Regions from separate parts of the Desulforhopalus glucosivorans genome, predicted to be linked through region 1. Evidence: riboswitches for the same ligand, from Rfam matches in the RefSeq annotation. Region 1 holds a riboswitch; each other region holds the start of a gene.

The links. Region 1 has a riboswitch for cobalamin ahead of trpD (anthranilate phosphoribosyltransferase). Riboswitches for the same ligand answer to the same signal wherever they lie in the genome.
Region 2: it holds a riboswitch for cobalamin, as region 1 does, so the genes downstream of both, ACX6CI_RS12180 (sirohydrochlorin cobaltochelatase) here and trpD (anthranilate phosphoribosyltransferase) in region 1, are expected to answer to the same signal.
Region 3: it holds a riboswitch for cobalamin, as region 1 does, so the genes downstream of both, thiC (phosphomethylpyrimidine synthase ThiC) here and trpD (anthranilate phosphoribosyltransferase) in region 1, are expected to answer to the same signal.
Region 4: it holds a riboswitch for cobalamin, as region 1 does, so the genes downstream of both, ACX6CI_RS20495 (ribonucleoside triphosphate reductase) here and trpD (anthranilate phosphoribosyltransferase) in region 1, are expected to answer to the same signal.

What each region holds. Positions count from the first base shown of each region.
Region 1 is NZ_AP044854.1:729,992-734,192, forward strand. Features, by position in the region: gene ACX6CI_RS03170 (transporter substrate-binding domain-containing diguanylate cyclase) at 1-1,819, opposite strand, end outside; cobalamin riboswitch at 1,978-2,197, shown strand; gene trpD (anthranilate phosphoribosyltransferase) at 2,401-3,501, shown strand; gene ACX6CI_RS03180 (hypothetical protein) at 3,494-3,715, shown strand; gene cobT (nicotinate-nucleotide--dimethylbenzimidazole phosphoribosyltransferase) at 3,721-4,201, shown strand, end outside.
Region 2 is NZ_AP044854.1:2,811,245-2,815,445, forward strand. Features, by position in the region: gene ACX6CI_RS12175 (sodium-dependent transporter) at 1-486, opposite strand, end outside; gene ACX6CI_RS12180 (sirohydrochlorin cobaltochelatase) at 700-1,689, opposite strand; cobalamin riboswitch at 1,810-1,990, opposite strand; gene ACX6CI_RS12185 (universal stress protein) at 2,082-2,510, opposite strand; gene ACX6CI_RS12190 (MarC family protein) at 3,086-3,688, opposite strand; gene ACX6CI_RS12195 (hypothetical protein) at 3,747-4,085, opposite strand.
Region 3 is NZ_AP044854.1:2,429,701-2,433,901, forward strand. Features, by position in the region: gene ACX6CI_RS10535 (ABC transporter ATP-binding protein) at 1-478, shown strand, start outside; gene thiC (phosphomethylpyrimidine synthase ThiC) at 496-1,839, opposite strand; cobalamin riboswitch at 1,927-2,123, opposite strand; gene uvrC (excinuclease ABC subunit UvrC) at 2,347-4,158, shown strand.
Region 4 is NZ_AP044854.1:4,788,152-4,792,352, forward strand. Features, by position in the region: gene ACX6CI_RS20490 (anaerobic ribonucleoside-triphosphate reductase activating protein) at 1-528, opposite strand, end outside; gene ACX6CI_RS20495 (ribonucleoside triphosphate reductase) at 525-2,672, opposite strand; cobalamin riboswitch at 2,705-2,917, opposite strand; gene ACX6CI_RS20500 (hypothetical protein) at 3,202-4,201, shown strand, end outside.

The DNA of each region.
Region 1 (4,201 bases):
TTTCTTCCTCTAGTTTGATATCGGAGTATCGTCGGTTGTATAGCCCGGTCAGTACATCTGTAATTGAGATCCTTTGTAACTCCTTGCTCTGTTCTTGTAGTTTCTTGTTTGCTTCAGCAATCTTCTTATTAAGGTGAAAGAGTTGTCTGTTCCAGAGGAGAATAAGTAGAACAATGATTGAAAATATAGAGAAAAACTTCCAAAGGGCAGTGTAGTCAAATTTTGTGTCAAAGCGGATAGACATCCATTTTTGATACACGGAGTCAATATCGTCTTGGGGGATTGAACGGATAAGTTTACTCATTATTGAGTTGAGGTAGGGCCTGTCTTTTTGGCTCCGTATTCGTATTGTGCCCTCAGAACCAGAATATCCAGCAATCTTCAGGTTGGTAAGGCCCAGGTGACGGATATAATGAGCTGCAACAGGCAGTGCGAGGAGTGCTCCGTCACTGGTTTTGTTTGAAACGTGTAACAGACATTCCTGGGCATTGTCGTAAGGTAACACTGAAATATGCGGGTAGAGCGATGAGATATTGTTCTCATTGAGATCATATTGTACTACTGCAAGTTTTTTGCCAACAAAATGCTGGAGTCCCGCGATAAAACCTTCTTCCTCCCTGGTTATAATAGCTGTCTGAAACTTGAGTATTGGACTTGTAACATTGGTTTGTCTATCAAGTTGCTCGTTCATTGTAATCATGGGAATTATGTCACATTCCCCTTTCTTAAATTTTTCCTGGGATTCTTGCCAGGTGGTGGTGGGAACAAGATTAAATGATATGTTCAGCTTTTCTGAAAATAAATCAAACATATCAGTTGCCATGCCCGAAACCTGACTGTTTTTTATGTCGGCAAAAGGCATGGCTTCAGGGGTGATGCAATAGTTGATTGAATAATGTTCACTCAGAAAAATCTTTTCATCAGGAGTAAGCCCTACATCCGCTTTACCAACTGCTCTGCCATCCCGGCTGAACCATTTCAGTTTTAATGATTCCAGGGTTTGGGGCGGGATACTATTGTGCGCTTTTGCAAGGATTTGAAACAGAATGGGATTAGTTTTTAAAACCGCAAAGTGCATGGATGATGTTTTTTGCAGTTCAACATCTTCAATCCACTCGGATAGTTTTAAATCATAAAATCCAAATTTACTCATGAAGTATTGAGCTATTTCCTTTTGTTCGACTGTAGCATAGACCTTTCCCTGATCAACATATTCGAGGGCTTGCCTGGAGCTGGCAACTTCAACAATATGGATGCCTGGATAGTATTTCTTGAAAAATTCAATGGATGACCAGCCCCTAGGTAGCGCAATAATCTTTCCCTCAAGATCGTTTAGGTTATGAGTAAGTGGGCTGTCATTTCGCAATATCAGAACGTTTTTACTATGATAAAAAGGGGGAGAAAAATGTGAGGTCTTCTCTCTTTCAGGAGTAATTGATAAACAGTGTAGAAGATCAATTTCTCCCCTTTGGTATTTGTTCACCAGTTGGTCCCAGGTATAGCCGTTAATGTACTCAAATTGAATCCCTGAAGTTTCTGAGAGTAGATTCATTAAATCTATGCCGAAGCCATAGGGCTTGCCAGAAAGAGCAAAATCAAATGGAGGCCAGTCAAACTCGTTGGAAACTGTGATTGTAGGATGTTCCTTAATCCAGAGTTTCTCTTGCTCAGTGAGGGCTATTTGAGCAATCGATGGAAGGGGAGTGGCGATTGAGGTTGCGGTCTTGTCGGGCTCTGTCTCGGCAGCAAAGGTGGCAGGAAGACTCGTGAAAAATAGATGAAATAAGACTGTTGCAAGGATGAATTTATTTTTGAACATACATTCCTTGTATTATCTGTTTTGTTTTCTGATCTCTAGACATATTGTGTCTATTCTAGCACAGGGAATCCTTTATAATATAGTATTTTGTCAAATCAGTAGAAATAGTTACTTTAATACCATCACCCTATAAAGCCGTTGAATTTCTGGAATAAGATGGTATAAGAATTTTATCAGGTGCATACAACGTTAAAAGGAAAGACGGTGTGAGTCCGTCACAAGCCAGTCCTTGCTGTATACGGAGGCTGCTGTAACTGAAGAGCTGTTGGCTTCTTCATCCCGGGATTTTTGCCCGGGTCGTCACTGGAAAGTCCGGGAAGGCGGTTACAAGCAGGATAATCCGTAAGTCAGAAAGCCTGCCTGTTATGATAGCAATTTCACTGCTGTCATCAGAGTATACCCACTGGAGATACTCTGTGTCTGTGAATAATCGTTGTGCTGTTTTTTGTAGATTCAGCCCAGTGGATTATGCCGTCGCGGATACGGAGATCTACCTCATGAAGTTTCTTTTTCCCGTATCCTGATCTATTTGTTTTGAGTTTTGTCATGACGCAACGACAAAATACTATTGAGGTACTATTATGGATATGGAAAAAAATCAAAAACTTGGAGCTTGTATTGGACAGCTGATTCGAGGTGAGGATCTCTCGGAAAAGAGCGCCTATGATGCCTTTACCATGGTGCTTGGTAATGAAGTTACCGAGATGCAGCAGGGAGCTTTTTTAGCAGCACTTACTGCAAAAGGTGAAACTGCCCAGGAAGTTGCCGGCGGTTGGAAGGCTGTATATGAGCTGGATACTGAAAAGGTCGATTTTGGTGATTTGGCAGTTGTTGATAATTGCGGTACCGGCATGGATACCTTTAAGACCTTCAATATCAGCACTGCGGCCTCTCTTGTGGCTGCTGCAGGTGGTGTAAAAGTTGCCCGTCACGGGGCAAGAGCCATTACTTCATCCTGTGGAACTGTTGATATGGCAGAACTACTCGGAGTTGATGTTGAGTGCGGTGTGGATCTTGTTAAAAAAAGTGTGGTTGAGGCGGGTATAGGTCTTTTTAATGGCATGAGCCCCACTGTACATCCCATGGCTCTTGGTAGGATACTTTCCCAGATATGCTTTGGCTCCCCACTCAATATTGCAGCCTCTCTTGCCCATCCGGGTCTTCCAAAAGTAGCCGTGAGAGGTGTCTATTCACCATCTCTATTACAACCGGTAGCAGAGGTTATGCAGGCCATCGGTTACAGTGATGCCCTTGTTGTCTACGGTTCAATCAACGGCAGTGATAAGGGTATGGATGAGGGCTCAGTTTGCGGTGAAACCGTTGGGGTTCAGTTGAAAGATGGCATAATAGAGCCACTATCCTTTATGCCTGAAGATGTTGGCTTAGGTCTGCATAGTGCGGATTTAATCTCTTCAGAACGGAACCGGGATAGAGCTGCAAAGCATATGTTTGAACTTCTTGCAGGAAGAGGGACTGAAGCTAAAAACGATGCTGTTATCCTCAATAGCGGTCTGATCTTTTATGTTAAAAATGAAGTGGCAACTATACAGGACGGCGTAGAAAAAGCGCGGGAGTTACTCTTGTCTGGTCAGGCAATGAAGAGTCTTGAAGGGTGGGTCTCTGTGCAGAACCGTGACGCTGATAAGGGACGCGCAAAACTGGAGGCTCTTGGTAATGGCTGAGGTGTTAGCAACCGAACTGCTCATCGTTAAAGAGGGTGAGAAGTATATTCGTTTTTTGGAGACAGGTTTTGAGTACTGCTCCATGAATAAGGCTTCTGTTTTTCCTTTAGAGAGTATTGAGGAAGTAAAAGTACGCTGCAGCAAGATACGTCTGGAAACCCAAGGTTTACAGCTTATGAAGCTTGTTATTACTGAAGAACCTTTCTTAGCGTGAAAACAATGCAATTGATACTGGAAAAAACAGGCATTTTAACTGTTGAAGAATCTTCTTCTCTTCCTGCCGTTGGCGCTGGACAGGTACGATTAAAGGTGCTCTCCTGTGCCATATGCAGGACAGATGCGAAGATGTGGCAGCAGGGGCATAGGGATTTATTACTCCCCCGTGTCCTGGGCCATGAGATTGCTGGTATCGATGAACGTGATGGCAAAATATATACGGTTTGGCCGGGACAGTCCTGTGGGACGTGCAGCTATTGTTTGAGTGGCAGAGAAAATCTTTGTGAAGAAATGAAGATTATCGGTTTTCACTCCGATGGTGGTTTTGCAAGTCATGTTGTGGTTCCTGAAAAGAGTCTTATTCCTGTTCCGGAAAATCTCCAGCCTGAACTTGTCACCTTTGCAGAACCTGCCGGTTGTGTCATTAATGCTCTTGACATGGTCAAGCCGGCGGGTGGAGAACGAGCAATAATCTATGGCGGTG
Region 2 (4,201 bases), 2.1 Mb from region 1:
AACTCCACTGATTACCGCAATTAGACAAAGTCCCATAAAACCGGTAAGGCAGATAAGTTGACGTTGAGGATCTGTTACAAGGGCACCGAACATACCGGAAATCGTTTCGGGATCATGGCCTGCAAAACCGCCACTAAGTGATGTAAACAGATAATCAAGGGTCCAACCGGCAACTACTCCATAATAGGATAAAATAATAAATGCTGAGGCAAGACTGAGCCACCCTATGCTTTTCCAGAAAACGGAGTTTGGAGTCAATTCACGAAAGGAACCGACAACATCTTTTTGTGAATGTCGACCGATGAGAAACTCAGCCATGAGAATTGGTAAACCGCAAAACATAATGGCAACGAGATACACCAACACAAAGGCACCACCACCATTCATCCCCGTAATAAATGGGAATTTCCAAATATTTCCAAGACCTACGGCTGAACCGACAGCTGCCAGAATAAAACCAAACCTACTGCTCCAATGATTACGCACAAAAGCCTCCTTTACACTCAGATTATAAGATTGGCGGTAATGTAGACGAAAGACTGATCATGTCAACAATTTTGTGGCTTTTTTTTGCGTTTTTATTGTTTTTAAATTGAAAAAATTAACAATTACAGAAACTGCATAAAGAAGGGAGGGGGACAGAGGGCGAACAGGGATGGCCGGGCTCACGACCATCCTTGTTCTTGGTGATACATACTACTACTTCAGGTGGATACCTCTTTCTTTTGCTGCATCAGCGATGTGATCAACAAAAATTTTGGCAAACTCTGTATTGGACCCGAGTCCTTCCAATACAGGATTCACATCAAAACCTTCTTTGGTTAAAACTGATTTCCAAGAGTCTTCTTCAGGACCTGCCATGTCATTGGTGGCATGATCACCAGCCACTATCATAAATGGCTTCAGCAATACTTTTTGGGTCTTAGCATACTTTAAATGACCTATAAAATCAGTGATTGCAGGAGAACCTTCTACAACACCAACAAAAGTAGTTACATCCGGATACGCTTCACGCATTTTTTTCTGAGTTTCAGCATAAATACCTGTAGACCAGTGCTCATTGCCGTGTCCCATATAGACAAGAATAGCATTCTCTTCTTTTGCCTGTTGAGCATCCCCTTCAAGGGTTTTTATAACTGCATCCACATCGTCATGATAGGGATAAACGTCACCGGGCATACCAAGGGCAGGACGCCCCATGACAATTGAGTGAATTGGGTTCCACTTCTTTTTCATGGTTCGAATAGAAGCAAGGCCGTTTACATATTGTTGAAGATCATGGGACTGTTCCATGAAAAACATATGGGTTGGCTGTACCACGATATTGGTATATCCATCTTCTAAAAGATCACCTATTGTTGCGATAAAATTCTTCACATAGAGGATCTCTTCAGGGATTCCCTGATCGAGCCATTTTTGCGGTTCTGCCTGACGTTTTTTCCATACAGAGCGAATAATATTTGAAGTAAAGGTCATGCGTACTTCCGTCTTGGGATATGCCTTCTTCACCTCGTCCTGGATATTAATGATTGATGACACAGCAGACGGAACCGTCGTTCCAAAACTTGCGAGAACTATGGCATTTTTTCCGGAACCAGGGATCCCTTTAGCACCGGAAGCAAATGCAGAGACAGAGAAAACACACAAATAAACCAGTACTGCGGTTATACCACACCAACCTTTCTTCATTGCAAATCTCCCAGATAATTGACCAACCTGTTTAAATAAAAAAATCCCGGATCATATAAAATGATCCGGGATTCCCTGATATCCTCGTCTCTTGTGTAGTGTCCCTGTCCAGAGGAAAACTCTACAATGTAATTTCAGATAGGTCTTCTGACTCCCGGATCATCCTAATCACCACGTCTTCCCGGCATATGCCAGTGACTTATATGTGGTTTTCGTCCCCGGTTACAGCGGCGGGCCCGTTCCGGACTTATACCGGATTCCCTTTTAAGCATCTTAATGCACCTGAAAGTTGTTAAAGAAGACCGTAATTTCAGAAACAAGTCAAGCTTTTTTCACTTATTATCAATCACCTACAAAGTAGTATTGTTTTTCGTTGTGCACGAGAATCATTTTCATGGAACAATCAAAACCGGACAAAATATTTTATTAAGCACCTTATGGGTTACACTGCCTAAAAAGAGGCCGCCAATATTTGAGTGACCATGGGAGCCCATAATGATCAAATCATATTCTTTTGATTTAGCACGCTCGGTCAACACCTCTCCCGGTGAGCCAGAGACTGATTCGAGAGTATATTCCGGACCATTTCCGGAAAAAACAGCACCTGCTTTTAACAGACAATCCTTCACAGCTATCTTCCTGTTGTCTCGGATCTGCTCAATAACGTCATCGGACACTTCGGAACCATGTAATTGCCAATCATCACAATATATTACATTAATATGGGCCCCTGTGAGTTTTGCAACACCAAGGGCATACTCAGCGGCATGCATTGAGTATTTAGAACCATCAAAGGGAAGAAGAATATTTTTGATATCCATTAGAAGCCTCCTGTTACATTGAGTTAACGTAATGAAATTCCACCCCAATACGATGAAACAGAGAAACCAACAGCCGCAACAGACAAAGCCGAACCTCCTCATCCTGAGGTGGTTCGGCTTCAACCTTCACTTACATAAATTCTACAGTTAACAGACTGCAACTGCAGGATTATAAAGAGCCCACATCAGGCATATATGTTAACATTCACTGTTCTCTTATTGTATGACAGGAAGCTGTGATTTTCAATACAACAGCGTAGTAGTGCAATAAACACTACCCATCACAGCGCTGCGGATATCCCACGAGTATTGAAGGATAAGGTGCGTTTTACACCCACAACAGGCGCACTGCCAAGCAATGCCACAACTCAACGATGCTTGCGTAGTGTATACAATTTCATTTCTTATCAGTATCTTACCCCAGAAAAGCTGTCAAAAAACAGGTCGCCTAGACTCCGAGAAAACGGGAGAACCTTTTAACATTGCGAACGTAACATTACTTCCAGATAAGTGAACGTAGTGAGACATTAGGGGACTTATCTCGTTTATCGGGCATATTTAAAAAAGCTTAAAAGCTAAGACATGAGACCTTTCACACCATCAGCAATAAATTGAATAGCAAGAGAGGCAAGTAGCACTCCAAGCAGTCTTTTGAACACATCGTTTGCTGTCTGCCCCACAAGGTGCACCAACGGTTTTGCAAACAAAAAACAGATGAGGGTCAAAACATAAATTATAACAACAGCTGCAACTAATGGCAAAAAGGATATTTCTTGTTCACGAACCCCTGAGAACAGAAGGATTGTAAGAGTTAGGCAACCAGGTCCTGCAATAAGGGGGATGGAAAGAGGGAAAACAGAAATATCATCATACGTTAAATCACCCTCATCATCTTTGGCACTATCAGGTTTAGTAATCATTCCAAAGGCAGCATAGAAAATCAGGAGACCACCGGCAATCTTAAAGGACTCCATCTCAATACCGAGGGTTGTCAATAGTCCCACACCCCAAAAACCAAAGCAGAGGACCAGAAGCAGTGACAAACTCACTGATCGAATTGCCATCCTACGACAATAGCCTGCATCGTTCCCCTTTGTCAGGGCATTGAAAATGAGCGAAGCACCAATGGGGTCAACAATCACAAAATATGCAATAAATGCGTTTATAAAACTATCCACTTATCAACACCCTCCTTTATTAAAATGAATGTACGCGAACCACTTGCTAAAAGACTCATCACAAACCGTACTTTCTTTTAAGAGATTTGTGAAAAAACACCAACGCTGAGCAACCGGTAAACAATGCAACAGCCCCAATAATGATAGCAAGACGACCCCAGGGCAAACCATGTTCAACCCGCATGGCCTGTATTACCATCAGAGTCCTGATCCATTCAACAACTCCCAAAACAAGGGCCACTTGGACAACACGTACCACCCAGCCTTTCTTATAGAAAAGCATCAAAGGGAAAAGAAGTCCTGCAACAACTACTATCGTCTGTCCATCACGCATAAAGTGAGCTGCCAGCAGCCAAAAACTCATGATGACTGGAATATGTAAAAGAAATCCCATCATTATCCTTTTTAAAATTAAGTTTTACTTCGATAAGCCATGCAAAAAATCATAACTTTGCACTGCAGATATACTGGAGATACCAAAGATAGGCGATATCAGTGTTGCTCCTATAACTC
Region 3 (4,201 bases), 1.7 Mb from region 1:
TTCTGTTATGCAAATTGTCGAAGAAGGACTTCAGGTTCACCGCCCCGAGCTGAGTCGTGCCGAGCGCGCAGTCCTGGTAAACGAGACATTACATGAAGTGGGTTTAGATGAAGAAATGTCCAGTCGCTATCCCCATGAATTTTCTGGTGGACAGAGACAACGAATCGCCATTGCACGGGCAATCATACTTAAACCAAAATTTATTATACTCGACGAACCGACATCTGCTCTTGATGTAACCATCCAGAAGCAGATCATAGAACTACTACTCGCCCTGCAGCAAAAACATAATATGAGCTATATGTTTATTTCCCATGACCTCAGGGTAATCAGAGCAGTTTCAGATTATGTGGCGGTGCTTAAAGATGGAATTATTGTAGAGTCCGGGCCCACTGCTCAGATCTTTGAAGCACCTGAGCATGAGTATACCCGAACTCTTTTTTCAGCCTTGAACTTAGAGAAAATAGCACCTCTCTAACCGAGCCTTAAAAATAGTTACTCTTCAGTGACCAGTTCTTTTTCTTTTTTCTGAGAGCACTTATCGCCTGCGATGTCATCTTTAAAAAGAGAGTGCCCTCTTTCCATCGCACAGAAATCACCGCACATGGTACAGGTGGACTCATTCTCTGGCTTTCTACTTTGACGAACCTCTGTCATTTTTTCAGGAAACATTGAAAGCTTGAAATACTCTTCAAAATCACTGTCTCTTCTGGCAATGGCTGCCTTCTTTTCCACCTCTCGCTTCTCAGGATATTTTGCAATATCACCGATTCTTGCTGCAAGCCGTGTAGCCCGAACGCCTTCACGAACATCGTCTTCAGTTGGCAGTGCCAAGTGCTCGGCGGGGGTAATGTAGCAGATTAGATCTGCCCCATGCCACGCAGACTGAGCAGCACCAATGGCTGCTGTAATATGATCATAACCGGCACCGGTATCTGCAGGGAGTGGTCCAAGTACATAATATGGAGCCCCACCGCTCATTGCCTTTTCAAGCATGATATTACCGCTTATCTCGTCAAGAGGAACATGCCCCGGGCCTTCCACCATCATCTGGCAACCCATGTTTCTACCAAGTTCTGCAAGTTCACAGTTGATGATCATTTCAGCCATCTGCGCCCTGTCATGACTATCGTGAATTGCACCTGCACGAATACCATTTCCAAGGGATAAAACAGCATCATACTTCTTCATCAGCTCACAGACCCTGTCGAACTGCTCATACAGAGGGTTTTCTCTGTTATGGTATTCCATCCATGAAACCATAAAGGTACCACCTTTAGAGACAAGGCCTCCATAACGAAACCCCTGCTTACGAAGTCTCTCGATGGAGAACCTGTTAATACCACAATGGATAGCCATGAAACTAATACCATCCTGAAGTTGTCTTTCAATAAGTTCAAAGAGGTATTCAGGATCCAGCTTATTGGGGTTTCTATACTTTTTAGTGGCTTCGGCAAATGCCTGATAGAGAGGAACGTTACCCACAGGAAGAGAGCAGCTGCCAAGGACAGATCTGCGGATTGCATCAAGATCCCCGCCAGTTGAAAGTTCCATCAGGGTATCAACTTTTTCATGCTCTGCAATACGAGCTTTTCTGATCTCAAGTTCAACATCAGATATATCCGACGAAGTACCTATAGATGCGTTGATTTTTGTCCGTAGACCTTTACCGATTCCTACTATTTTCTGGTGGGGTCTAACAGCACATCCAGGGATTACAATATGTCCTTTTGCAACACGATCCCTAATCTCTTCTCCGCTGAAACCTTCATCATTTGCAACCTGTTGCATCTGAGCGGTGACCGTCCCTTCATTTGCCAATTCAATCTGTGTTTTCATTGCATTCTCCATACAGTTACCCCACCCATGGGCAATAAAAAAGTCCGTACCACGGCAAGCGTGATACGGACTTTTTTACGGACGGGAAAGTCTATGTTCAAACAGGCAGGTCTTCTGACTTACGGATCATCCTCCATCTGCACCTTCCCACTTTTTGAGTATTAAAAAGCAGTGGTGTATAGCAGATGTTGTCCCCGCTTACAGCGCTGGCCCAACGCTACGGATTTTCACCGTATTCCCTTTTCAGTAACATAACAGTTACCACCTGTGAGATATGTAGTTTTACTGCAGGCAAATTACAGGAAAAATTTATTTATGTAAATCCCTATTTTGCAATTGTAAGCATGTAGCCTTTTTGGAAAAATGTTGTACCGTAAACCAGGTGAGACAAGTGAACACAGACATATCACTCTCAACAAAACCGTTCGCCAGCACCACTACAAAAATTTACGTTTTGATCGTAAATACAGATCCATACAAAGAATTACTAAGGTTATTTACAACACAATGTTTCCCCAATCAATTCTATCATCAGCCCCGCACACACCGGGGGTTTACATTATGCAGGACCAGAAATCCACAGTCCTGTATGTAGGCAAGGCCAAGGATCTGCATAAACGGCTGTCATCATATGCACGGTTTTCAGCAGCCGAACATAATAAAACCAGCATAATGCTTCAAAAAGTCAGTAAAGTTGACGTTCTACTCACCCATACCGAGAAAGAAGCTCTGATCTTAGAGGCTTCTCTTATTAAAAAGCATAAACCCAAATATAATATCATTCTCCGCGATGATAAAAACTACCCATACATCAAGGTTACAGTACAGGAAGAATGGCCAAGAGTACATATGGCAAGAAGGAAGTCCCGTGACAAGGCACGCTACTTTGGTCCATACTCATCATCTGGAGCCATGTGGTCTACGCTCCGTCTTATCGCAAAGCTTTTCCCTCTTCGAAACTGCAAGGGTGGCAAGCTGAAAAAAAGAGACCGCCCCTGCCTCAATCGTCAAATTGGTAAATGCCTGGCACCATGTGCAGGAAATGCTGATCGTAAGCTGTATATGGAGCATGTGAAAAAAATCATCATGCTGCTTGAGGGGCGTAACAGAGACCTGATCAAATCATTAAACGAGCAGATGCAGGCAGCCGCACAAGCACTCGAATTTGAAAAAGCAGCAACGCTCAGAGATCAGGTTGGCGCTCTATCTAAAACACTTGAGAAACAGGTCATTTCTGCAAGCCACACCATGAATCAGGATGTCTTTGGCTTTGCTAGAAAAGACGCCGCTGTCACTGTCTCTCTGTTATTTATTCGCAATGGACTGATTAATGGCAGTCGGTCCTTCTTCCTCGCTGACCCTTATGGTGATGACGCCTCAATCCTGTCTCAGGTACTCAGCCAGTTCTACACAGATGAGACAGTAGTGCCCTCTGAGATTCTCCTCCCCTTTAGCCCAAGCGACCTTGACCTCCACAGCGAATTCTTAAGCGATAAATCAACCACCAGGGTCGAGCTAAAAATTCCCCAGCGGGGTGAGAAATTACAACTCATAGCCATGGCGAATACCAATGCAATGCAGGTCTTTGAAGAAAAGGAGAAAAAGAAAAGTTCCTGGGAACATTTAAGTAAAACAATGTGCAAGACCCTCCACCTCGACCGCGCACCAAACCGTATTGAGTGTCTGGATATTTCAAACATCAGCGGCAAGCAAGCTGTGGGCTCACTTGTATGTTTTACCAATGGTGAAAAGGACACCTCCAACTTCAGGCACTATAAAATTCGAACCGTTGATGGGCCAAATGACTACGCCATGATGAAAGAGGTCCTTGAAAGACGACTCACAAGAGGGATTGAAGAGGACACCCTTCCTGATATGTTTGTGGTTGATGGTGGCAAGGGGCAGCTTGGTATGGCACTCGCCGTGGCAAAAGACCTTGGTATTACCAAAGATATTGATTGGATTGGCATAGCCAAAGAAAAGGAAGATGAAGGTGAAAAACTGTACAAACCTGATCGCAAAAACCCCATCGTTCTGCTGCCCCATAATCCGATCATCCTCTATCTCATGAGAATTCGTGATGAATCTCACAGGTTTGGTGTAACCTTTCATAGAAAGCTGCGTAACAAGGCAACACTCACATCAGAACTTGACCGAATACCTGGCATTGGAACGGAGAAAAAGAAACAGTTACTCAAACACATGGGAAGCCTCAAACGTGTAAAAACAGCGAATATTGAAGAACTGTGCGAGGTCCAGGGTATTGGTCCTGAAATCGCATCAACAATATTCAATTTCTTCAACCAGTCAGTAACTTAAAGCGAATACCTAATGTTTCTTGGAGCGCAATTACTCCAGCAGT
Region 4 (4,201 bases), 1.5 Mb from region 1:
AATTAGACTGAGATCATCTTCTGAGAGCATTGGTGAAAAGTGGGTTGTCCTAAAGTGGTGGGGTAAACCACTCTCTACAATACTGTTGATACTCTCTCTTATTCGTTCGAGATTAACCTCTGTCCCAGCAAGGAGTTCATATTTGTCCCACGGTGCTTTTATATCCATCGCAATATAATCAATGAGGTTTTGTTTAAGCAGATTGAAAATGGTCTCCGGTTTGCTGCCATTGGTGTCAAGTTTGACCTTGTAGCCCAAGGCTTTAATGGCAGTTGCAAAGAAAACAAGGTCTTTCTGTATTGTTGGTTCCCCCCCTGAGATAACAACTGCTGAGACAGTTGTACGCCGCTTTTCTAAATACTCCAGGACATCCTCGGCGCTTAATGATGAATGGCCAGCGCTTGTCGCAAGTAATGGCCTGTTGTGACAGAATGGACAGGCAAAATTGCAGCCTTGCAGGAAGATAACTATTGCAGGAGTTCCAGGATAATCGCAGAGAGATAGTTTTTGTAGGCCACCAATTATCATGGGCAGGACTCCATCTGGTAATGGCTTCTCTTTGAAAACTCGGCACGTTTTCCTGCGTTCCACTGTTTAACCGGCCGCATATATCCAACAACTCTCGAGTATATTTCTGTAGGTTCGTTGCAGGTGGTACAGGTCTCAACTTCCCCCTTTAAATATCCATGGGTTGGGCATATGGAAAATGATGGAGAAATGGTGAAGTATGGTATCTGATAGTTTTCGCACACTGATTTTATAAAAAGTTTAACAGCATTTGGATCCGGCGCGGCTTCCCCTAGAAATACATGTTGAACTGTCCCTCCGGTATATTGAGCCTGTAGGTTATTTTGTAAATTCAGGATATGAAAAATATCATCACTATAGTTAACCGGAAGTTGGGTTGAGTTGGTGTAAATTGGAATGGTTGGGCTGGTTTCAGTTGTCAGCCCTGCACTCATCTCAGGGAAGCGCTTCTGGTCCAGCTGTGCAAGCCTGAACCCGGTTCCTTCTGCAGGGGTGGCCTCAAGGTTGTAGTGATTTCCGGTTTCTTCCTGGAAATTTTGCAGTTGTTCTCTGATATATTGCAAAATCTCAAGGGCGAACTCCTGACCATTTTTTGTACCTATGTCAGTGTCCAGTAAGTTAAGTACGGCTTCATTTGCTCCAATGATACCAATGGTTGAAAAATGGTTGTCCCAGTAAGTTGTAAAGCGTTCTTTGATCTTTCTTAGATAGTATTTTGTGTAGGGGTAGAGGCCTTTTTCTGTGTACCGTTCCAGTGATTTACGTTTTATTTCAAGACTGTCTTTGGCAATTAGGAGACGCTTTTGTAACATCTCAAAAAACTCATCCCTGGTGCTTGCCTGGAATCCAATGGCCGCAAGGTTGATGGTTACAACACCGATGGAGCCAGTAAGTGGATTTGCACCAAAGAGGCCTCCACCCCGTTTCTCCAGTTCCCGGGTGTCAAGCCGTAAACGACAGCACATAGACCGGGCATCATCCATTGAAAGATCGGAGTTTACGAAGTTTGCAAAGTAGGGGATGCCATATTTGGCAGTGACATGCCAGAGTGAGTCCAGGTCACTGTTGTCCCAGTCGAATTCGTCGCTGATATTGTAGGTAGGGATGGGAAAGGTGAAGACTCTTGAGTTTGCATCGCCCCCAGACATTACCACAAGAAATGCTTCGTTAATCATGTTCATTTCATGCTGGAAATCCCCATATTTTTCAGCCTGTTCAACTCCTCCAATTATCACTGGTTGTGCAGCAAGAGCTGCTGGTGGTTGTAAGTCCATGGTGAGGTTAGTGAAGGGTGTTTGAAACCCCACACGGGTAGGAACATTGAGATTAAATATAAACTCCTGAATTGCTTGCTGCGTTTCTTTTTTGCTGAGTTTATCCGCCCTGATAAATGGGGCAAGAAGAGTATCAAAACTTGAAAAAGCCTGGGCGCCAGCGGCTTCTCCCTGAAGGGTATAGAAGAAATTCACAATTTGGCCAAGAGCGCTGCGAAAGTGTTTGGCAGGCCCTGACTCAGCTTTTCCTGCAACTCCTCTAAATCCATTTTTCAGTATGTCTTGAAGGTCCCATCCGACGCAGTAGACTGAAAGAAGCCCGAGGTCATGGAGGTGAATGTCTCCGCATTCATGGGCAGCACTTACTTCCTGTGGATAAATCCTGTGGAGCCAGTAGTTTTTGCTGATTTCATTGGCAACATAGTTGTTAAGACCCTGGAGCGAATAAGCCATATTACTGTTTTCTTCCACCTGCCAGTCGAGACGGTCGAGGTAATTGTCTATGAGCTGGATATCGGCTTGTTCAATCAACTCCCGCATTTTAGTTCGTTGATCCCGGTAGAGTATATAGGCCTTAGCTGTCTTTTTATAGGGAGAGTATAGAAGAGTCTCTTCTACAAGGTCCTGAATATCTTCTACTGATGGTGTACTGGTTGAAATGAGATCCTGGGCAAGGTTAAGCACTCTGATTGTAAGCCTCTTTGCTTCTGGTCTGTCAAATTCATCAGTTGCCTGGCCGGCTTTCCAGATGGCTTCGGTAATTTTTTCAGATTCAAATGAAACGATCTGCTGATTTCTTTTTTTCACGCCAGTAAAAAGAGCAGAAAAAATAGCGGTAAAAGGTTTGGGCTGCGGCAGTACTTGTGACATGGTTTACTCCCTTTCCACGAAGGCTGTAAAATGATGGGTATGGAATATTGGCAGGTTTTCGGACTCATGAACGTTGGGTTGTACTTGCCTACTGACCATCGCTTTCCAGACATCGTCCAGTGCTTTTGATGGTGGTCGTTTTCATTTACCGCTGCGGGACAGTCCCGGATTTTCACCAGGTTCCCTGTTGCCGCGCTTGTTCTAGCCCTGATCAAGGGGTAAGTACCTTCACGAAATTCATTCATAAAAAACAAATAAGCGTATACTTCGAGAAATGAATTTCTAAGGACTAAAGCGCACCAATATAGATTGATGTTGATTATATGGTATATGCTTTTTTAGTCAACACAAAATATTGTGTGTTTGTGGTTTTTGGCAGCTAGGCATTGTAAGGACAATTCCATTTTTTCTATTTCATCCTAAAGATATCTTTATAAGGTGCCGATGGAGATAAGTGTGAAAAGCTTTTATTAGTCAAGGATGACTGAGATAGCTTGAATTCTACATTAAAGCCAAGGAGGGCTCCAAAATGATAATTTCTGATTCAGCAATACAGCTCTTTTCTGAGCGAACTTCAGTTGAAATGCATCAAAAACGTGAATCTCTCACCGTCTGGAATGGAGATAAAGAACCACGCATATCCAGAGCAAATAGAGGTAGAGGACGTGAGTTAAATTCGTCCGTTGAACAGGTTCAGCGGGGAAACGATAAAGTCTCTTTAGGTCGTCACGGTCATATGAGAAACCGTCAGGTGAGTGAGACTGATATGGAAGTACCAGATGATCAAAAAAATACTGTAAGTCTGAATATGCGTGTTCTTCAAGCCATGTTTGAAAGGATTACGGGACGAAAATTTCAGATAGCTGAACCTGTTTCAGCAAATCAGGGCAATTTTGATGAATCCGCTGTTGTTGCAGCCAGTGAAGGAGAAGCTGTTGTGCCAGCAGAAGAAAGTGAGGGTTTTGGAATGGTCTATGACTACCATGAATCCCACTACGAATATGAAAAAACCGAGTTTCAAAGTGCAGGAGTTATTAAAACAGAGGATGGCCGGGAAATTGATTTTAATGTCAGCCTGTCCATGAGTCGTGAATTTTATAGCGAGCAGAATGTAAACATTCGGGCTGGTGATGCTCTGAAAGATCCTCTGGTTGTCAATTTCTCAGGAGGTGCTGCTGAGGTGACTCAGAGGGATTTTCACTTTGATATTGATGCAGATGGACAGTCGGATCAGATTGGTTTTGTGGGTCCCGGAAGCGGATTTCTTGCCCTTGATAAAAACGGCGACGGGGAAATAAATGATGGAAGCGAACTCTTTGGAGCATTGTCCGGGGACGGCTTCGCAGATCTGGCCGAATACGATACCGATGGAAATAACTGGATCGACGAAAATGATGATATCTATGATAGCTTAAGGATTTGGGCCAGGGATCAGCTTGGAGAAGAACAGCTGATGGGACTCGGTCAGGCAGGTGTAGGTGCTTTTTATCTTGGCCATGTTGAAACCTTGTTTTCGGTAAATGATAGCG